DNA from 2 places in the Terasakiella sediminum genome. Region 2 is predicted to be linked to the other one. Evidence: predicted binding sites of a transcription regulator. Region 2 holds the regulator's gene; the other holds the start of a gene.
What was found. Region 2 encodes PhoB, which activates phosphate uptake and scavenging genes when phosphate is short. Its sites were predicted from a motif close to TNTCATAAAACTGTCA; they were not measured.
Positions count from the first base shown of each region.

Region 1: RYZ26_RS07140 (Na/Pi cotransporter family protein) is a predicted target of PhoB. The motif match lies at 2,488-2,503, and genes of this name have one in related genera.

Region 1 is NZ_JAWLVJ010000007.1:84,482-92,446, forward strand. Features, by position in the region: gene RYZ26_RS07135 (substrate-binding periplasmic protein) at 6-737, shown strand; gene RYZ26_RS07140 (Na/Pi cotransporter family protein) at 742-2,460, opposite strand; gene RYZ26_RS07145 (sulfite exporter TauE/SafE family protein) at 2,621-3,451, shown strand; gene RYZ26_RS07150 (exopolyphosphatase) at 3,575-4,504, shown strand; gene RYZ26_RS07155 (S41 family peptidase) at 4,633-6,228, shown strand; gene RYZ26_RS07160 (FecR domain-containing protein) at 6,232-7,965, opposite strand, start outside.
Region 2 is NZ_JAWLVJ010000004.1:57,764-66,967, reverse strand. Features, by position in the region: gene RYZ26_RS03975 (peptidase domain-containing ABC transporter) at 1-493, shown strand, start outside; gene RYZ26_RS03970 (HlyD family type I secretion periplasmic adaptor subunit) at 493-1,782, shown strand; gene RYZ26_RS03965 (motility protein A) at 1,892-2,692, shown strand; gene RYZ26_RS03960 (OmpA/MotB family protein) at 2,719-3,552, shown strand; gene RYZ26_RS03955 (MBL fold metallo-hydrolase) at 3,566-4,384, opposite strand; gene RYZ26_RS03950 (SAM hydrolase/SAM-dependent halogenase family protein) at 4,475-5,221, opposite strand; gene RYZ26_RS03945 (sterol desaturase family protein) at 5,218-6,024, opposite strand; gene RYZ26_RS03940 (DMT family transporter) at 6,029-6,898, opposite strand; gene phoB (phosphate regulon transcriptional regulator PhoB) at 6,940-7,629, opposite strand; gene phoU (phosphate signaling complex protein PhoU) at 7,635-8,345, opposite strand; gene pstB (phosphate ABC transporter ATP-binding protein PstB) at 8,355-9,152, opposite strand.

The DNA of each region.
Region 1 (7,965 bases), on a different contig from region 2:
CTGTCGTGTTTCGAAAATTTGTCACTAGCGGATTGGCTGCGGTCTTCGGATTGTCTTGTCTATGTGCGTCTGCCCAGGCAGAACACTGCCAGAATCCGGTGATTTCCGGCCCGCCAGTCTGGCATCCTTACATTAAAATCGGCGAAGATGGCGCACGATTTGGCCCAGCCGTTGAAGTGGCGCAAAAGGTTCTGGAGCCTTTGTTTGGTGCGCCTGTCCTGGATCGGATCAAACCCTGGACCCGGGTGAAGGAAGAATTGAAATCTGGCGAGATTGATTTCGTTTTTACCATCCTTCATGCCCGAGAACGCGAAAAGCATTATAGCTATACGCAAAGCTGGACATCAGATACTTATGGGATAGTGATGAAAGCCGGGCGCGATATGGACTATATCGGGACGCGCAGTTTGAAGACTTATAAAGGCGGATATCTGCACGGTATCAGCCTGCCGGAACCCTTTAAGGAATATGAAGCCAACAATGGCAATATCCGATCCATCGCCAATGTTTCATCGCTGTTTAAAATGCTGGATACAGGGCGGGTGGATTATCTGATCGTCAGTCTGCGTTCCTTCTGGGGATTGATACCTGATGGCAAGCAGGAAAGTGACTATAATCTGATTACCACATCCGTTGTACGCATCCCTGTTTTTATGGCGGTTTCCAAGAAATCACCCTGCAACAACCATATGACGGATATCAAAGCAGCCTTACAGCCTTTTGTGGAACGGCGTTAACCCCTTATTCCGCAGAAACAGGGGCCAGATCTTTCTCGCCGGAGGCTTGGTCTTCATCCCAGTTTTCTGTTTCTAGCGATTCCGCTTTGGCCACGACGCCTTTGGCTATACGCTTGCTGAAGTAATAAATCCGGCGCAGACGTTCCACCGTTTCCATTTCGCGCGAATAGGTGTGATGGCGGTTTGTGCCTTCTGTCATCAGACGCTGTGCCCCATGTTCGGAAATGGCCTTGGACTCTTTGGCAATGCCGTCTTTCATGTCGATGACCCGCTGGGCTGCTTCTGCATCTTCGTTATGCAGGGCCTCCAGCGCGGTTTCCAGCGCGCGATCGACTTTGTCATGCAGGGATTTCAGCAAATGGGTTGTCTGTGGGCTGACAGTGACTTTTTCTGCGATGCGGCGTTTACCGATCTGAACCATGTCGGTTTCGATCAAATCACCAATGTTTTCCAGATGGTTTGCCGCAGACATCAATCGCACGACCTCGCGCATATCTTCATCGCCTAGAGACTGCGCACCGATTTTGCGCACATACTTAATGATGGTCATGTGAAGCTGATCCACATTGTTGTCCATTTCAGCCACTTTATCCAGGTGCGTGTGTGTTCCGGTTAAAGTGGCGGGGAGAATGGCAGTCATCATCTTCTGTACATGTTTACCCAACTGCCCCAATTCCAGCCGCACAGCATTTAGCGCGATGGAGGGGGTGGAAATCAGCGGTTCTTCCAGATATTTCGGTTTAACAGACAGTTCATTCGAATCAGGCTTAAGCGGGACAAGCTTTTCAACGATCACGGCAAAGGGGGTGACAAACCAGATGAAGATAAAGGCGTTGGCGACGTTGAAGATGGTGTGGGCATTGGCGATATCACGCGCTGTCCCGCTTTCATCCCCACCGATATCGCGAACGATAGCGGCCAGTTGATCCACAAATCCGATCCAGAGCAACACACCTGCGACGTTAAAGAGCACATGAACCACAGCAGCGCGGAAGGCTTCACGTGGCTTGCCTATGGTTGCGAGCATGGCGGTGACGCAGGTCCCCACGTTGGCCCCAAAGATAAGCGCAATGCCACCTGGAAGCGACAGAAGCCCTTGGGTCGCAAGCGCGATAACGATCCCTGTGGTCGCAGAAGAAGACTGTACGAGCGCCGTAAAAGCTGCGCCTACCAACAGGCCGAGGATTGGGTTTTCCATGGAGACCATCAGGTCCAGGAAAGGCTCGTAACTGCGAAGCGGTTGCATGGCCTCGCTCATCAGGTTCATGCCCAAAAAGACCATGCCCAGCCCCATCAGCATATTACCATATTGCTTAAGTTTGTCATTGCGCCCAAAGAACAGCATGGCAAAGCCAACAGCGACCATCAGCATGGCGAAATGGGTGATTTTGAAGGCAATGATCTGGGCAGTGATGGTGGTGCCGACATTGGCCCCCATGATGATCCCGATGGACTGGCTGAGCTTCATCAGGCCTGCGCTGATAAAACCGACGACCAAAACGGTGGTGACAGACGAGGACTGAATAACGGCGGTAACAAAGGCCCCGGTGAACATCCCGATGAAGCGGTTGGACGTTAATTTGCCCAAAATTGTTTTCATCTTTTCCCCGGCAACGGCCTTAAGGCCGGCAGAGAGTTGTTCCAATCCAAAGAGGAAGAGGGCGAGACCGCCTGCTAATCCTACGGAGATGTTGAAGATGTCGAGTTCGTTACCAGTCGCCATGACTTTTCCCACCTTTTATTATTGTTCTGTCATAAAAGTGTAACCCAATGATAAGGGGTGATCAAATTAAACCTTTGGAGCAAAAGGATAATGGTGGCTTGCATTGCACACGGTTTAGGGATAGAGAGCTTAGCAAGGTTAAGTTTTCAGGTGAGTGTTCGTGGACGCGTTATTTTCTGATCCCGTTTTTATGATGCAGATCGGGGCCGCTTTGGCCGTTACAGGTGTCGTCGCGGGTATTCTGGCAGGATTGTTGGGGGTCGGTGGCGGCATAGTGATTGTGCCTGTGCTGTTTTTTCTGTTTCAGAAATTCGGCACATCGGCGGATATGGCGATGTTTGTCGCCGTTGGGACATCGCTTGCGACCATTATTGCAACCTCTATTTCCTCTGTTCGCTCGCATCATAAAAAGGGTGGGGTGGACTGGCCTTTGTTGCGCAAATGGACACCGGGTGTGGTGATCGGTGTTGTGGCAGGCACTGTTCTGGCTTCAGCGCTTAAAGGACAGGTGCTGACCGTGATGTTTTCCATCCTTGCCTTCATCGTTTCGTTGCGAATGCTGCTGAGTTCCAAAAACGCCCATTTGGCAGAAAAACTTCCGGGTCAACCACTTGAGTTTATTTATGCTTTTATTATCGGTAGTATTTCCGTCATGATTGGGATTGGTGGGGGGAGCATTAGTGTTCCTATTCTAAATGCCTATAATGTTCCCATGCGAAAAGCGGTGGCGTGCGCATCTGGCATTGGCCTTGTGATCGCTGTTCCTGGTGCTATCGGGTTTATCGTTGCCGGGTGGGGGACAGAAGGGTTGCCGCCCGGCTCGTTTGGTTATGTTAATCTGCTGGGCTTTTGTTTGATCGTGCCGTTGACCGTGCTATGTGCGCCTTTGGGGGCGAAGATTGCGCACACAGTTAATCCAGAATTTTTGAAAAAAGGCTTTGCGGTTTTTCTTTTAATCACCAGTATTAAAATGATGCTTGGCGCCTTTTAAAGCGGCAGCTTTTTTCGTCCATGCCCAAGAGAAAGCTTTGAAATGATGTTTGTTTTGGGCTAACGTATTTATAAATCGAAGATTGGGCGCCAGCCCGGATAGTCATAATAAGGAGTTTACGCAATGGGGGATAAGTTTCGGTTAGTCACACGAAGCGATTTTGATGGTTTGGTTTGTGCAGTTCTGCTCAAAAAAATGGACCTCATTGACGATATTACATTTGTTCACCCAAAAGACATGCAGGATGGCAAGGTTGCGATTTCGGATCGTGATATCACCACAAACCTGCCATATGTTGAAGGTGTGCATCTTGCCTTTGACCACCACCTTAGTGAAACCTTGCGTGTGGAAGATAACCCGGCCAACCATGTGATTGACCCGGAAGCCCCATCAGCAGCCCGCGTGGTCTGGAAATATTACGGTGGCCACGGTGAATTCCCGCCAAGCTGGGATGAGATGATGGAAGCGGTGGATAAAGGCGATGCAGCCCGTTTCAACCGCGAAGAAATCCTGAAATCCGAAGACTGGGTGCTGCTGAACTTCCTGATGGATGCACGCACAGGTCTGGGCCGTTTCCGTGAATTCCGCATTTCAAACTATCAGTTGATGATGGACCTGATTGACAGCTGTGCCAGCATGTCGATCAAGGAAATCCTGGAACTGCCAGACGTTAAAGAACGTGTGGATATGTACAAGGAACATGAGCCGAAGTTCATCGATCAACTGAAAAAATGTACCAAAATCCATGATAATGTGGCGGTTCTGGACCTGCGTGAAGAAGAGATCATTTATACGGGCAACCGCTTTATGATCTATGCGCTCTATCCAGATACCAACATTTCTATCCACGTTTTATGGGGCCTGAAAAAGCAAAACACGGTCTTTGCCTGTGGTAAGTCGATCCTGAACAAAGGATCCGGCACAAATGTGGGTGAACTGATGCTGAAATATGATGGCGGTGGGCATGAAAATGCCGGGACCTGTCAGGTACCAAACGATAAGGCTGTTGAAACATTGGATGCTTTGATCAAGCAGATGAATGCTGACGGCTAAACCAAAGCTTTTTTAAGATAAAAGCAGGCTCCTGAGCATGTCGGGAGCCTGCTTTATTTTTCAACCATTGAGAAAAAGTTGTTTTTACCCCATATTTAAAGAAAGCAACTAATGAAAGCCGCCCTTCAATGAAAATCTGGCCCCGCCTTCCGTCTGTTTTGATGATTGTCCTGACCATTGCCGTGGGCAGTGTCTTCTTGCGTGGATGCGCAATTGATGAGGGGCCTGTCGGGCGCTGGATGTCTTCACTGACCGGAACTCATGGTTTGCCAAAAGAAGCGGTGGAAGATCTGGCGCGTTTTCGTGAAGTTTATGACCAGAAATCCATTGAAAATGAAGATGCGCGTGATGACCAGTTCAAGCAATTTGTGGACGGTTTCAAGGTGGTGCGTCGCCACTATGTGAAAGAAGTTTCAGATAAAGACTTGCTGACCTATGCCATTGACGGTTTGGTGGCAGGTGATACCAAGTGGCTGGAAGAAGAAGACGGCACACCAAAAGGCAAGGCAAATCCTGCCAAGGTCGTCGAAGTGGCCCTGGATGCCATGACCAAAAAGCTGGACCCCCATTCCAGCTATATGACCGCAGAAGAATTTCAGGAACTGATGGTGGATACGCAAGGCGAATTTGGCGGTCTGGGTATTGAGGTTCAGAAAACCGATGATTTCCTGAAAGTGGTTTCTCCCATCGAAGGCACACCGGCCGATAAAGCTGGTCTGAAACCCAATGACCATATCACCCATGTGGAAGGGGTATCCATCAAAGACTGGACGCTGATGAAGATCGTTCGTCAGTTGCGCGGCAAGCCGGGTACACCCATTACGGTGACGGTGGAGCGGGAAAATGAAAAGCCGTTTGATGTGACCATCGTGCGCGATATCATTCAGGTTCGTGCCGTGCGTCATGCGCTTTACGATGATTATCTGCATCTGCGCATCAGTTCGTTTTCAGAACGTCTGGAAAGTGACGTGCGTAAGGCCTTTGACGATGCCCGTGACCAGATCGGCGATGGCCTGAAAGGCGTTGTCCTTGATCTGCGTAATAACCCGGGTGGTCTGTTGCAGCAGTCGGTCGCGCTAAGTGATATCTTCTTGAACGATGTGGATGTTGTTTCCATTCGCGGGCGCGGGGAAGATCAGGTGCGTAATTATGGCGCCAGTGATGGTGATCTGGCTGAAGGCTTGCCTGTTGTTGTGCTAATCAATGGTGGATCAGCCTCGGCTTCTGAGATTGTTTCAGGCGCGTTGCAGGATCATAATCGTGCTATCCTGATGGGGCGCAGAACTTTTGGTAAAGGTTCTGTTCAGACCATCATGCCGTTGATGCGCGAAGGGGCCATGCGCCTGACCACATCGCTTTATTATCTGCCATCGGGTCGTACCATTCAGCAAGTTGGTGTCGCGCCGGACATTCGCCTTGATCTGCCTGAGAAAAAGGAAGAAGAGGTTACGGCCAAGGAAGGTGAAGAAGACGGTAAAGCAAATAACGCTGAACATAACTTCAACGCCTCGCGCGAAGCAGACCTGCCTAACGTTTTGAGCGCACGCATTCTCGCCAAAGACAATCTGCATGATAAAGAAGGCGTGCTGGGCAATACCTCTATCGATGCCTGCCCGGAAATAGGCATCCGCAAGGATAAAGAATTGGGCTGCGCGATTGAATTTCTCAAAGCAGGGTCAGCGAAAAAGTTTTTGGCAGGTGTTAGTTTGGACGGCAGGGGTTAAGGATTAGTCCAAACCACCAACTTTTTGAAGGTGAATGGTAAACGTGTTGCTATTTTCTGTACCTGTATAGGTCTCATAACCACTTACCTGATCTGCTTGTAATGTAAAGGCCGGGTCCAAGTTAACGGTATCATTCGCATCTCTATCAATAAAGAGTGCCGTTGCACCTGAGGCATCACCAGTTAGGTTTGCCAAAACACTGCCCCCAAATGTGAAATTGGCAGCTGCATTGGTGAAATCCAATTTCTCAATATTGGTCGTGTTAAAATTACCAGCTAGTGCGGTCATCGTTACATCGCTATCGAAAACAAGTGTATCAGACCCTGTTCCACCATCAAGGATCAGGTTGTTGAACTGGCTTGCGTTGTGAATACGGATAGTATCATCGTCAGCACCACCCGAATAGGAACCTGTACTAACGGAAGAAGCAATGGTTAGTGTATCATTACCTGATCCGCCATCCGCTTTGGATGCACTTGCCCCAAGTGTGAAAATGTCAATGCCGCCACCACCCATCAGTGTCCCAATGACGGCTGCATTGATGATGAAATCATCACTTCCATTACCACCGTCAAAATCACCTGTGAAAGAAGATGTCACGGTAAAGTCATCATTGCCATCCCCAGCGGAAATGGTTCCAACTGTGTTTGTACCTGTGGATGATGTGATCACATCATTGCCAAAACCTGTGTTGATCTGATTAATGTCAGAGGCACTGGAAAGTGTGATTGTATCGGCTTGGAAGCTTGTCTCCAGAATTTCAAATCCTGTGAAGGTATCTGTCCCGCCGCCAGAGGTAAGGCTGCCACTGGAACCGCTTACTGTTAAATCGACTGTTGTCGAGTTGGTTGCGTCATAAACGGTTAGGGTATCTGTACCTGACCCACCGTCAAAGGTGTCATTATCACTGTCTTGAATATAGATGACTTTATCTGTTCCGCCATCAGCGGTGACAACATCGACACCGGTACTGTTTGTGATGGTGTCATTCCCTGTGCTGCCGATCAGCGAGGTCCCTAATCCTGTAAAACCAGAGAAAGTTCCGCTGCCTGAAATTGCAATGGCGGCTGTGTCGCTTACATTCAGGCTTTTGCTGCTGTTTGTAAAGACATGATATCCACTGCCTGTTGTGCTATAGCTGAAATCACCAGCCGCAAGGGTTACTTTATCACCAGCATCAGCATTAAAGGTCAGGTTTGATCCTGTCAAAACATTGCCAAAACCTTCATCGTCAATAGAGATATTAACATTTACGCTGGTATTTGAGATGTTAAAAACTTCAAATTCATGAAATTTGGTGTTTCCAGCTGTTAAGTCAAGGCTGGTCATACTTGTGTCATTGAAAGTGACTGTATCGGAATCACTATTCGTTTCCCCTTCCGTACCGCCAGAGATGCTGTCTATGGACGACAGATGCGAATAATCAGTGATGATGACATTGTCGTCTGCTTCACCCATGATAATATTTTCAAAGCCGTCAAAGACGTCATTTCCAGCGCCGGAAGCTGTGTAATTAATCGTTCCTGCACCTGCGGCTGTCAGGGTCAGATTGTTTTGATAGAGGATTTCCAGATTGTCCCCTTCAGTTTGTGACCCACCGGAAAAGCTGTCGGAATAGGCGTCGTTCAGCGAATAAACGGTGTCATTGTCATCGCCTGCTGCAATAATGTCTGCGCCAGCTTCATCATGTAATGTATCATTACCTGCGCCACCATCAAGACTATCGTCGCCTGTACC
Region 2 (9,204 bases):
GGGGAATCCCCCTGTCCTTCTGCTGGATGAACCGTCTGGTAGTCTGGATCGTCAGGCGGAAGAAGAACTCCGTGATTTACTGGCGAAACTTGCTGAAGATCACACTATTATTCTTGTCACGCATAGCCCGGTTTTGTTGGGGGCATGCGCGAACATGATCGTGATGGACCATGGTCGGATCGCTTTGGCCGGACAAACCAAGGACGTCTTGCCAAAACTGGCGGCTAGTGCGCAGCAGAAAAAGCAGGAAGAGCCGAAAACAGTGCCTTCGCCGACACAAACGCCAATGCCTAAAGTTGCGTCCAAACCGATTAAGGGGGCACCTGCGTCGAAGGCAAAGACTACTGCACCCAAGCCCGTTGCAGAACAACCCAAGCAGGCCGTTAAACCAACAACAACTGCAAAACCTTCACCCAAACCAACACAGGCCCCTGTGCAGCAAAAGACCATAAAGACCGGCGTCCAGCCTTACAATGTGAAGGGAGAAAAATAATGTCTCGCCTTGATACACTTGTTCAGGAAAATTCCGTAAACCGAAGAAGCCCGTTGGTGCTGGCGATTATCGGCGGCCTGGTTGGCTTTGCAGTCTGGAGCTTTTTTGCATATCTGGAAGAAGTCTCCGTCGCCATGGGGGAAGTTGTCCCGCAGGGCAAAATCAAAGTCATTCAACATTTGGAAGGCGGTATCATTACGGATATCCATGTTCAACAAGGCGATGTGGTGCGCAAAGGTGCCGAACTTGTGCAGCTGGATCTGGGGACAGGCGGGGTGAACAAGGAAGAATTGGAAGTTCGTCTGGACGGCCTTTTGTTAAACCGTGCACGCCTGGAAGCCGAAGCCACAGACGGTGACTTAAACTTGCCAGAGGAGATCGTAGAAGCACGCCCTGGTATGGCTGTTGCGACGGAACGTTCTTATCAGGCGCGCTTGCGTGACCTGAATTCCCGCCTGAAGGTGTTGAAAGACAAGATGCGTCAGCGCGAACTGGCCGTTGAAGAACTCGAAAAGAAAATGGATAACACGCGACGAAATCTGAATCTCAGCAAACGTCGCTTTAATATGTCCAGCGACCTGTTGAATGATAAGCTGACGTCTAAAATGGATCACCTGAAGCTGGAATCAGAAGTTCAAAAGCTGGAAGGTGAATTACGCACACTCAAGACTTCAATTCCAAAGGCCAAGGCAAGTGTGGCGGAAGAAATGTCGAAGATTGATGAAGAGAAAACTGCCTTCCAGCGTGAAGCCCTGGAAGAACTGGGTACCGTAGAGCAATCTATTGCACAGACGTTGGAGCTTCTTTCAAAAGCCACGGATCAAGGTATTCGTGCCCTGATCAAAAGCCCAATTGATGGGGTGGTGAAGAATATGACCTACAACACCATCGGAAATGTGGTCAGCGCGGGAGAACCGATTATGGAAATCGTCCCTATTGGCGAAAACCTTGTGATCGAAGCCCGTCTCAACCCGATTGACCGTGGTTATGTGGAAGAAAATCAGGATGCGGTTGTGAAGATCAATACCTATGACTTTGTGCGTTACGGTAGTCTGGAAGGCAAGGTTATTCATGTGGCACCCGATTCTACAACATCACAGGAAGGTGAGACCTATTTTCGCGTGATCGTGCAGACGGAAAAAACCTATCTTGGTGATAAGGAAGGAACTTATGAGATCACGCCGGGGATGGAAGCGACCGTGGATATTCACACAGGCGAGAAATCAGTTATCGAATATTTGATTAAACCAGTTCTTAAAATGAAACACGAAGCATTTCGGGAACGATAATGATGAATACGTTATCATTCTGTTAGCTTTTTAAATGCATAATGGTAACTAATAGCTTATTGTAAAAGCGTTTAGTACGCGTTTAGATGTTTGGGATAAAGGCAAAGACATGTCGTTTGCAACAATTATTGGGATTCTCGGCGGTATCGCACTTTTTGTGGGTGCTATTCTTTTAAGTACTGACAATTTCCTGATGTTCCTGGATTTGCCAAGTTTTATTATGGTGATCGGCGGAACTTTCTCTGCCACTTTTGTCTCTTATGAACCCCGTTATGTTTTTATGGCGATTAAACTGATTGGTCGATTGGTTTTTGCCCCCAAAGTTGCCCGTAACATCCTGACTGCTGAAGTCGGCCGTATCATCAAGTGGGGGTACACTGTTCAAAAGAATGGTATCCCTGCCCTGGAAGCAGAATCCAAAAAAGCAGCGCGTGCTGATCGTTTCTTAGGGTTTGGTATTGAAATGGTGATCAGTGGCTATACAGGTACTGAAGTTCGTGAAATCTTGACAAACACAATTGAAACCACTTTTGTCCGTAATACCATTCAAGCCAATATTCTGCGTGCAATTGCCGCAACCTGCCCTGCTTTCGGTATGATCGGGACTCTGATCGGTCTGATCATTATGTTGGATGGCATGGGTGGTGATCCAAGTCAACTTGGTGCTGGTCTGGCCGTTGCCCTTTTGACAACACTTTATGGGGTGTTGTTTGCCCGTATGATCTTTCTGCCGGCTGCTAATAAAATCCAGCAACGCGAAGAAATCGTTCGTTTTAGAAATTATCTGGTCGCTGAAGGTCTGTGCCTTTTGGCTGACCGCAAAAGCCCCCGTTACATTCAGGACCGTATGAACAGCTTCCTTGATCCGGCTATTCACTACAATCTTGATAAGATGATGAAACGTAAATAAGTCCAGTTATTTGATCTGAGGTTACGATGCCCCCTCCCGCTCCCAAAGAAGAACCAGAAGACGAGTCATGGTTGGCCACCTATGCCGATGCCATTACCCTTTTGATGGCATTCTTTGTGCTGCTTGTTGCGGTATCTAAAGTCGATCTGGCCCTTTATGAAGAAGTAGCTGAAGGCATCAACGAGAAAGTAAACAAAAAAGAACGCAAAGCCCCGGTTCAGGAACTGAAAGAAGAGACCACTGAAATCGTTCAGGAATTGACGGATGGTAAGGTTCTGAAAGTCGGTGTTGACGACAGCGGGATCGTTCTTGAATTTGATAGTGAGACTTTCTTTAGACCAGGAACCGCGCAGCTTATCGAAGAAGCCTACCCTGTCATTTCTTCATTGGCGGAATTGGTAAATAGCCCACAGTATCTCGTATTTAACATGGATGTTGAAGGTCATACGGATGACGACCCCATCAGCACCATTCAATTCCCGTCAAACTGGGTGTTGGGTGCAGCGCGTGCTGCCTCCGTTTTGCAGGTTCTTAACGAATACGGTGTAGAGATCAAACGCATGCGCGTTTTGTCTTACGCTTCTACCCGTCCCAAAGTACCAAATCGTTTAGATGACGGTACGCCTTTGCCGGAAAACAAAGCTCAGAACCGCCGTGTCGTGCTACGTATTCATCAAAAACCGTTTGAATATTCACCGCCGAAATATGTGCCAACCACATCGATTGCGCGTGATTATGATCCCGAAGCAGATGCAGGGCGTTCAAATGAAGCCCAACAGGTTCAACCTGCGCAGACCCCTGCCCCAACAGATCAGCAAGGTCAGCCGCAGCAAGCCCCTGCCCCGGTTCAAAATCAGTAAGAATATTTGAAAATTAAACGTCGACTTCCATAAAGTCTTTTGCGGCAAAGCAGTTTGGCCACTCGGCCACTGCTTTTGCTTCAATCTCTTTCATGATGTCATCGGTATGTTCCGGATCATGATGGAAGAGCGCCAGGCGTTTTACATTGGCCGCTTTACATAAACGAATGCCTTCCTGCCATGTGGAATGGCCCCAGCCGATTTTCGGCTCAAAGGTTTCGTCACTGTAAGTCGTATCATAAATGACCAGATCAGCCCCATCAATCAGGCCCAATACATTCTGGTCCGGCTTGCCAATAACATGTTCGGTATCGGTCACATAACACACAGCCTTGCCTTCATGTTCAATGCGATAACCCGTCGCACCATTGGGGTGATGCAGGGGGGCCGTTTTAACTTTAACGCCTTCCACAGAGAAATTGTCTCCTGCCCGGAAATCTTCAAAGGTCAGATCTGCCTGCATGACTTCCATAGGAACCGGAAAGGTTGGGTTTGCCATCTGACTGGCCAGAACCTGGCGAATACCACCAATATCCATCAAATGCCCCGCCATCACGTGAAAACTGTTCCCCGGCACATAGGCAGGTGTAAAAAATGGAAAACCGTTGATGTGATCCCAATGGGTATGGGTCAGTAAAAGGTGAGAGTGTTTATGGCCGTTTTTAAGGAGTTCCTGACCGAGATTGCGAATGCCCGTACCTGCATCAAGAATAAAGCGTTGCGTACCCGCAATCACTTCAATGCAGCTTGTATTGCCGCCATATTCTACATGCTCTGGGGATGGGCAGGCAATCGATCCGCGAACGCCCCAAAATTTAACAGCAAAAGTCATTCTAAATCCAAGTTTTAAAAACCAGCCTTTATTATTCTTATGTATATATTCTATTAGTACAGATTTAACACATCCTAACAAGCCCGTTTTTTAATTATGTGCATCTATACCTTGGTTTATCAGGACTTTATCGCCAAGTTTGACCTTATTAAGATCAGCGCAATTTCCTTGATTGATCGCAAACTCAACAAATCCTGACGAGTTATAGTACCAAAAGGTTTCCCCCACTGCTGTGTCAGCGAACACACGCCCATAAGAAACCATCAATCCATTTAACGAAAATGTTTGATCCGTCGTGACATCATTTTTACGCAACGTGGTCCAACAATTTCCATAAACATCAATATAACTGATATGGGGTTTCTGTTTGGTTAAAGGGAGCAGAATTAATTCTGTGCGCGCGATGGGCTGAATGTCCTGAGTGTGTCCTTGTGCAATGCGGGCGGCGACAGGGCCAAATAAATCACGGCCATGGAAGGAGCGTGAAAGCTTTTCGGGTCGCCATGTGATTTCGTAAACTACCGCAGCGGTGTCCACTTGCATTAGGGTTGAAAACAGGCCGTTGTCCGGCCCCACAAACCAACGCCCTTGGGTGTGGATGCAAATCGGCTTTCGATTGCTACCCACACCGGGGTCTACGACGCAGACATAAACGCCGCCAGCAGGCATGTTTTCGACCAAACCGGCCAATAATCCCGCAGCAGTGGTAATGTTGAACGCCGGGACATCGACCATTAGATCAACAATGGTCTCGTCTGGTGCGTTGGCCTGAATATGAGCGCGCATTTGGCCCATGTAAGGACCAGTAACACCAAAATCAGTAAAGAGATAAATCATTTATCTGCCCGCTTAAATGGCTGTAGCAACATCTGGTCAAGGCGCAGTTGGGAATTGTCACGGAAATAGTCCAGCCCGATGGTCATATCGTCATGACCTTTTTCCGGTTGGGCGACATAGGTACGGCAAATTCGATCCCACAGGCTGATGTTAAAACCATAATTGCTGTCGGTTTCACGCTGAATGCTGGAATGGTGAACCCGGTGCATATCCGGTGTCACAAAGACCAGACGCAAAATACGATCCAGGCCAAGTGGCAATCTGAAATTTGCATGATTGAACATGGCCATGCCGTTCAGAATGACCTCAAACAATACCACTGAAATAGGATCAACACCCAACACCAGGATCAACCCCATTTTATAAAGCAGGGACAGAATAATCTCGATCGGGTGAAAGCGAATGCCCGTTGTGACGTCATAATCCAGATCAGCATGATGCAAGCGATGCAGCCGCCACAAGATTGGCACCTTATGCATCAACACATGCTGCACATAGATCATGAAGTCCAGCAATAGAACACCTATCAGAATGAAAGGCAAGTCCGGGACATTGATAGCTTGCAATAGACCTATGCCGTTGGCCTGAGCATAAATAGCAACACTTACCGGAACCCAGGGCAAAAGAATACGGGCAAAGATCGCGCCCAGGACCAGAATGCCAAGGTTTGAGAACCAGCGTTCTACGCGTTTATGATTGCGTTTACGCCGTGGCTTGAAAGTTTCCAGCAAGGCCATAACGACAAAGAGTATGCCGAAAACAGATAATCTGATGGTACTTTCGTGATCCAGTATGGCGTCCAACGGTTTATCCTGCCTTTGTTTGTTTCTTTTTCAAAGTCTCTCTAAAGAGAATAATGCCAACACCGGAAATTGTCATCAGGGCCCCTAGAATTTTATAGATGGTAAAGGGTTCACCCAGCAACAATACCCCTGCCCCTACGCCAATCATGGGGGCAAGCAAGGTAAAGGGAACAATCTGGTTTACATCCAGGCGATCAATCAGGCTGTACCAAAGATGATAAGCAAAGACCGATGAGCCAAGGATGGTATAACCTAGCAATACCCATGCACGCAGCGAAGCATTTTCGATAGCCTGAATCTGGTCTGTCTCCCACGCATAAGACATGGCTGCGATGAAAGGGATCGCCAGCAACCCCATCCATCCCATAATAGCCAATGGTGGAATATCTTTTAGCCTTTTAATCAAGATGTTCGCCCAGGCCCAGCAGAAGGCACAGACGATTACACTGATGATCGCGATGATGGTGCCACCCTGGGGTTCGCCTGCCAAAAAGCCTGCACCACCAAAGGCCAAGGCCATCCCGACGGAGCGTTTAAAACCGAGCTTATCTGCAAAGAAAATGGCGGCAAGGATAGAGCTGAAGGGCACCCCCAACTGCAACAGCAAGGCGACGGTTGCGGCATCTGCACCACGCAGTCCGACAAAGAACAATCCAAAGTGACCCACGCCTAAAACAAGGGCGACCGGAATGACCTGTTTAATCTGACTTAGGGATAACCGGAAAAACGGCAGCAGGATTAAGGCTGTTACCCCAAAGCGGATAACCGTCAGAGTAAGCGGTGGAATTTCTGTGACCGTCAATTTGATGGCCGCAAAATTAAACCCCCAGATCACCACGACACAGAGCGCCTGCAGGAAATCACGGGGGTTCATATTTTTTTGCCTGTGCTGATCATGCGCAGACTATGCATGGATTAGACAGTGGAGTCCAATGAATATCCAGCGGCACGGACCGTACGGATGAAATCCGGTTTGTCGTCAACGCCAAGGGCTTTGCGCAAGCGACGGATGTGAACATCAACGGTGCGGACCTCAACATGAATGTCGCGGCCCCAGACCTTATCCAGCAGCTGTTCGCGAGAGAATACCCGACCGGGACGTTCCATCAGAACACGCAGCAAGCGATATTCTGTTGGGCCCAAATGGATCGGTGTTTCATCACGCAGGACTTTATGTTCAGACAAATCCATGGAAATATCTTCATAGGTAAGCTTGTCTTCACTTAAAGCCGGGCTGGAACGACGCAGAACCGCTTTTGCACGTGCCACCAGTTCATTGGGGGAGAACGGCTTGACGATATAATCATCAGCGCCACTGTCCAGACCACGGATGCGATCACTTTCTTCACCGCGTGCTGTCAGCATGATGATCGGCAGGGACTTGGTTGTTTTGCGATCACGCAGGCGACGGCAAACTTCGATACCGCTTAAGCCCGGCAGCATCCAGTCCAGAATAACCAGATCAGGTTCTTCTTCTTCCACCAACAGCATGGCTTCTTCGCCATCCCCAACGCACATGGCGCGGAAATTTTCTTTTTCGAGATTATAGCGAACAAGTTCAGCCAAGGGTGGTTCGTCTTCAACGACCAGTACGAGAGGGTTCATAGCTCTTAACCCTCCAGGCCTTCAAAACTGGCATCATCGTCTTTTGGACGTTCTTCTTCCGGATGCTCACCTGTCACAAGAAAGTGCACGTTTTCAGCAATGTTTGTTGCGTGATCACCTGCACGTTCAACGTTTTTGGCGATGAACAGAAGGTGTGTACAAGGGGTGATGTTACGCGGGTCTTCCATCATGTATGTCAGAAGTTCACGGAACAGACTGGTGTGCAGCTGATCAACAACTTCATCCTGCTGACGGATATCCATGGCCTTGCGTTCGTCACGTTCAATGTAAGCATCCAGCACATTGTGGATCATGGATTGAACGAGGGACGCCATACGCGCAATCGTATGTACCGCACCGATTGGCGTGGCGTTTGACAACGTGATGGTGCGTTTGGCGATATTTTTGGACAAGTCACCAATACGTTCCAGATCAGATGATGTCTTAAGTGCAGCGATTACAGCACGAAGGTCATCTGCCACTGGTTGGCGCAGGGCCAGGATACGAGTGACTTCTGAATTAATTTCCATTTCCAGCTCATCGACCTTAATGTCATCGTGGATGACATCAGCCGCCAATGCTGTATCGCGTTTTACCAGTGCTTCTGAAGAACGACCAAGTAGAGATTCAGACAAACCGCCCATACGGGCAATTGCATTATCCAGGTGTGTCAGTTCAGAATCGTAAGATTTAACTGTATGTTCTACGGTATTCATTTATCAACCTTATCCGAAACGACCAGTGATGTAGCCTTTGGTGCGCTCATCCTGTGGTGAAGTAAAGATTTGTTCTGTTTCGCCATATTCCACGAGGTTACCCAGGTGGAAGAAAGCAGTTTGTTGAGAAACACGGGCAGCTTGCTGCATGGAGTGCGTCACGATGACGATGGTGTAAGACCCACGCAGTTCGTCGATCAGTTCCTCAATCTTTGCTGTCGCAATCGGATCAAGGGCAGAACAGGGTTCATCCATCAGCAGAACTTCCGGGTCAACGGCAATAGCGCGTGCGATACACAGACGCTGTTGCTGACCACCGGAAAGGCCTGTACCAGGCTCCAGCAAGCGGTCTTTGACCTCTTTAAGAAGACCAACTTTTTCCAGGCTGGTTTCAACAATTTCATCCATTTCGGATTTAGAATTGCCGATCCCATGCAAACGCGGTCCGTAAGCTACGTTGTCATAAATGGATTTCGGGAACGGGTTTGGCTTTTGGAAAACCATACCGATCTGAGCGCGCAGCAAAACTGTGTCAACTTGTTTGGACAGGATATCAACACCGTCCATGTGAATTTGACCAGAAACAGAACAGCCATCGATTGTGTCATTCATACGGTTCAGGCAACGCAGGAAGGTTGACTTACCACAACCAGACGGGCCGATGAAGGAGGTTACTTTACTTTTCGGAATATCAAGGTTGATCCCGAACAAAGCTTCTTTTTCACCATATTTAACGCGGACGTCTTCTGCTTTGATTTTGACTTCGTCTGCTGGAATTTCCAGGGAAGTTACTTCAGGCTTAGTCATCTCGTTATTGATATTAACAGTGTTGTCGATATCAATTGCATTCTCTTTAGTC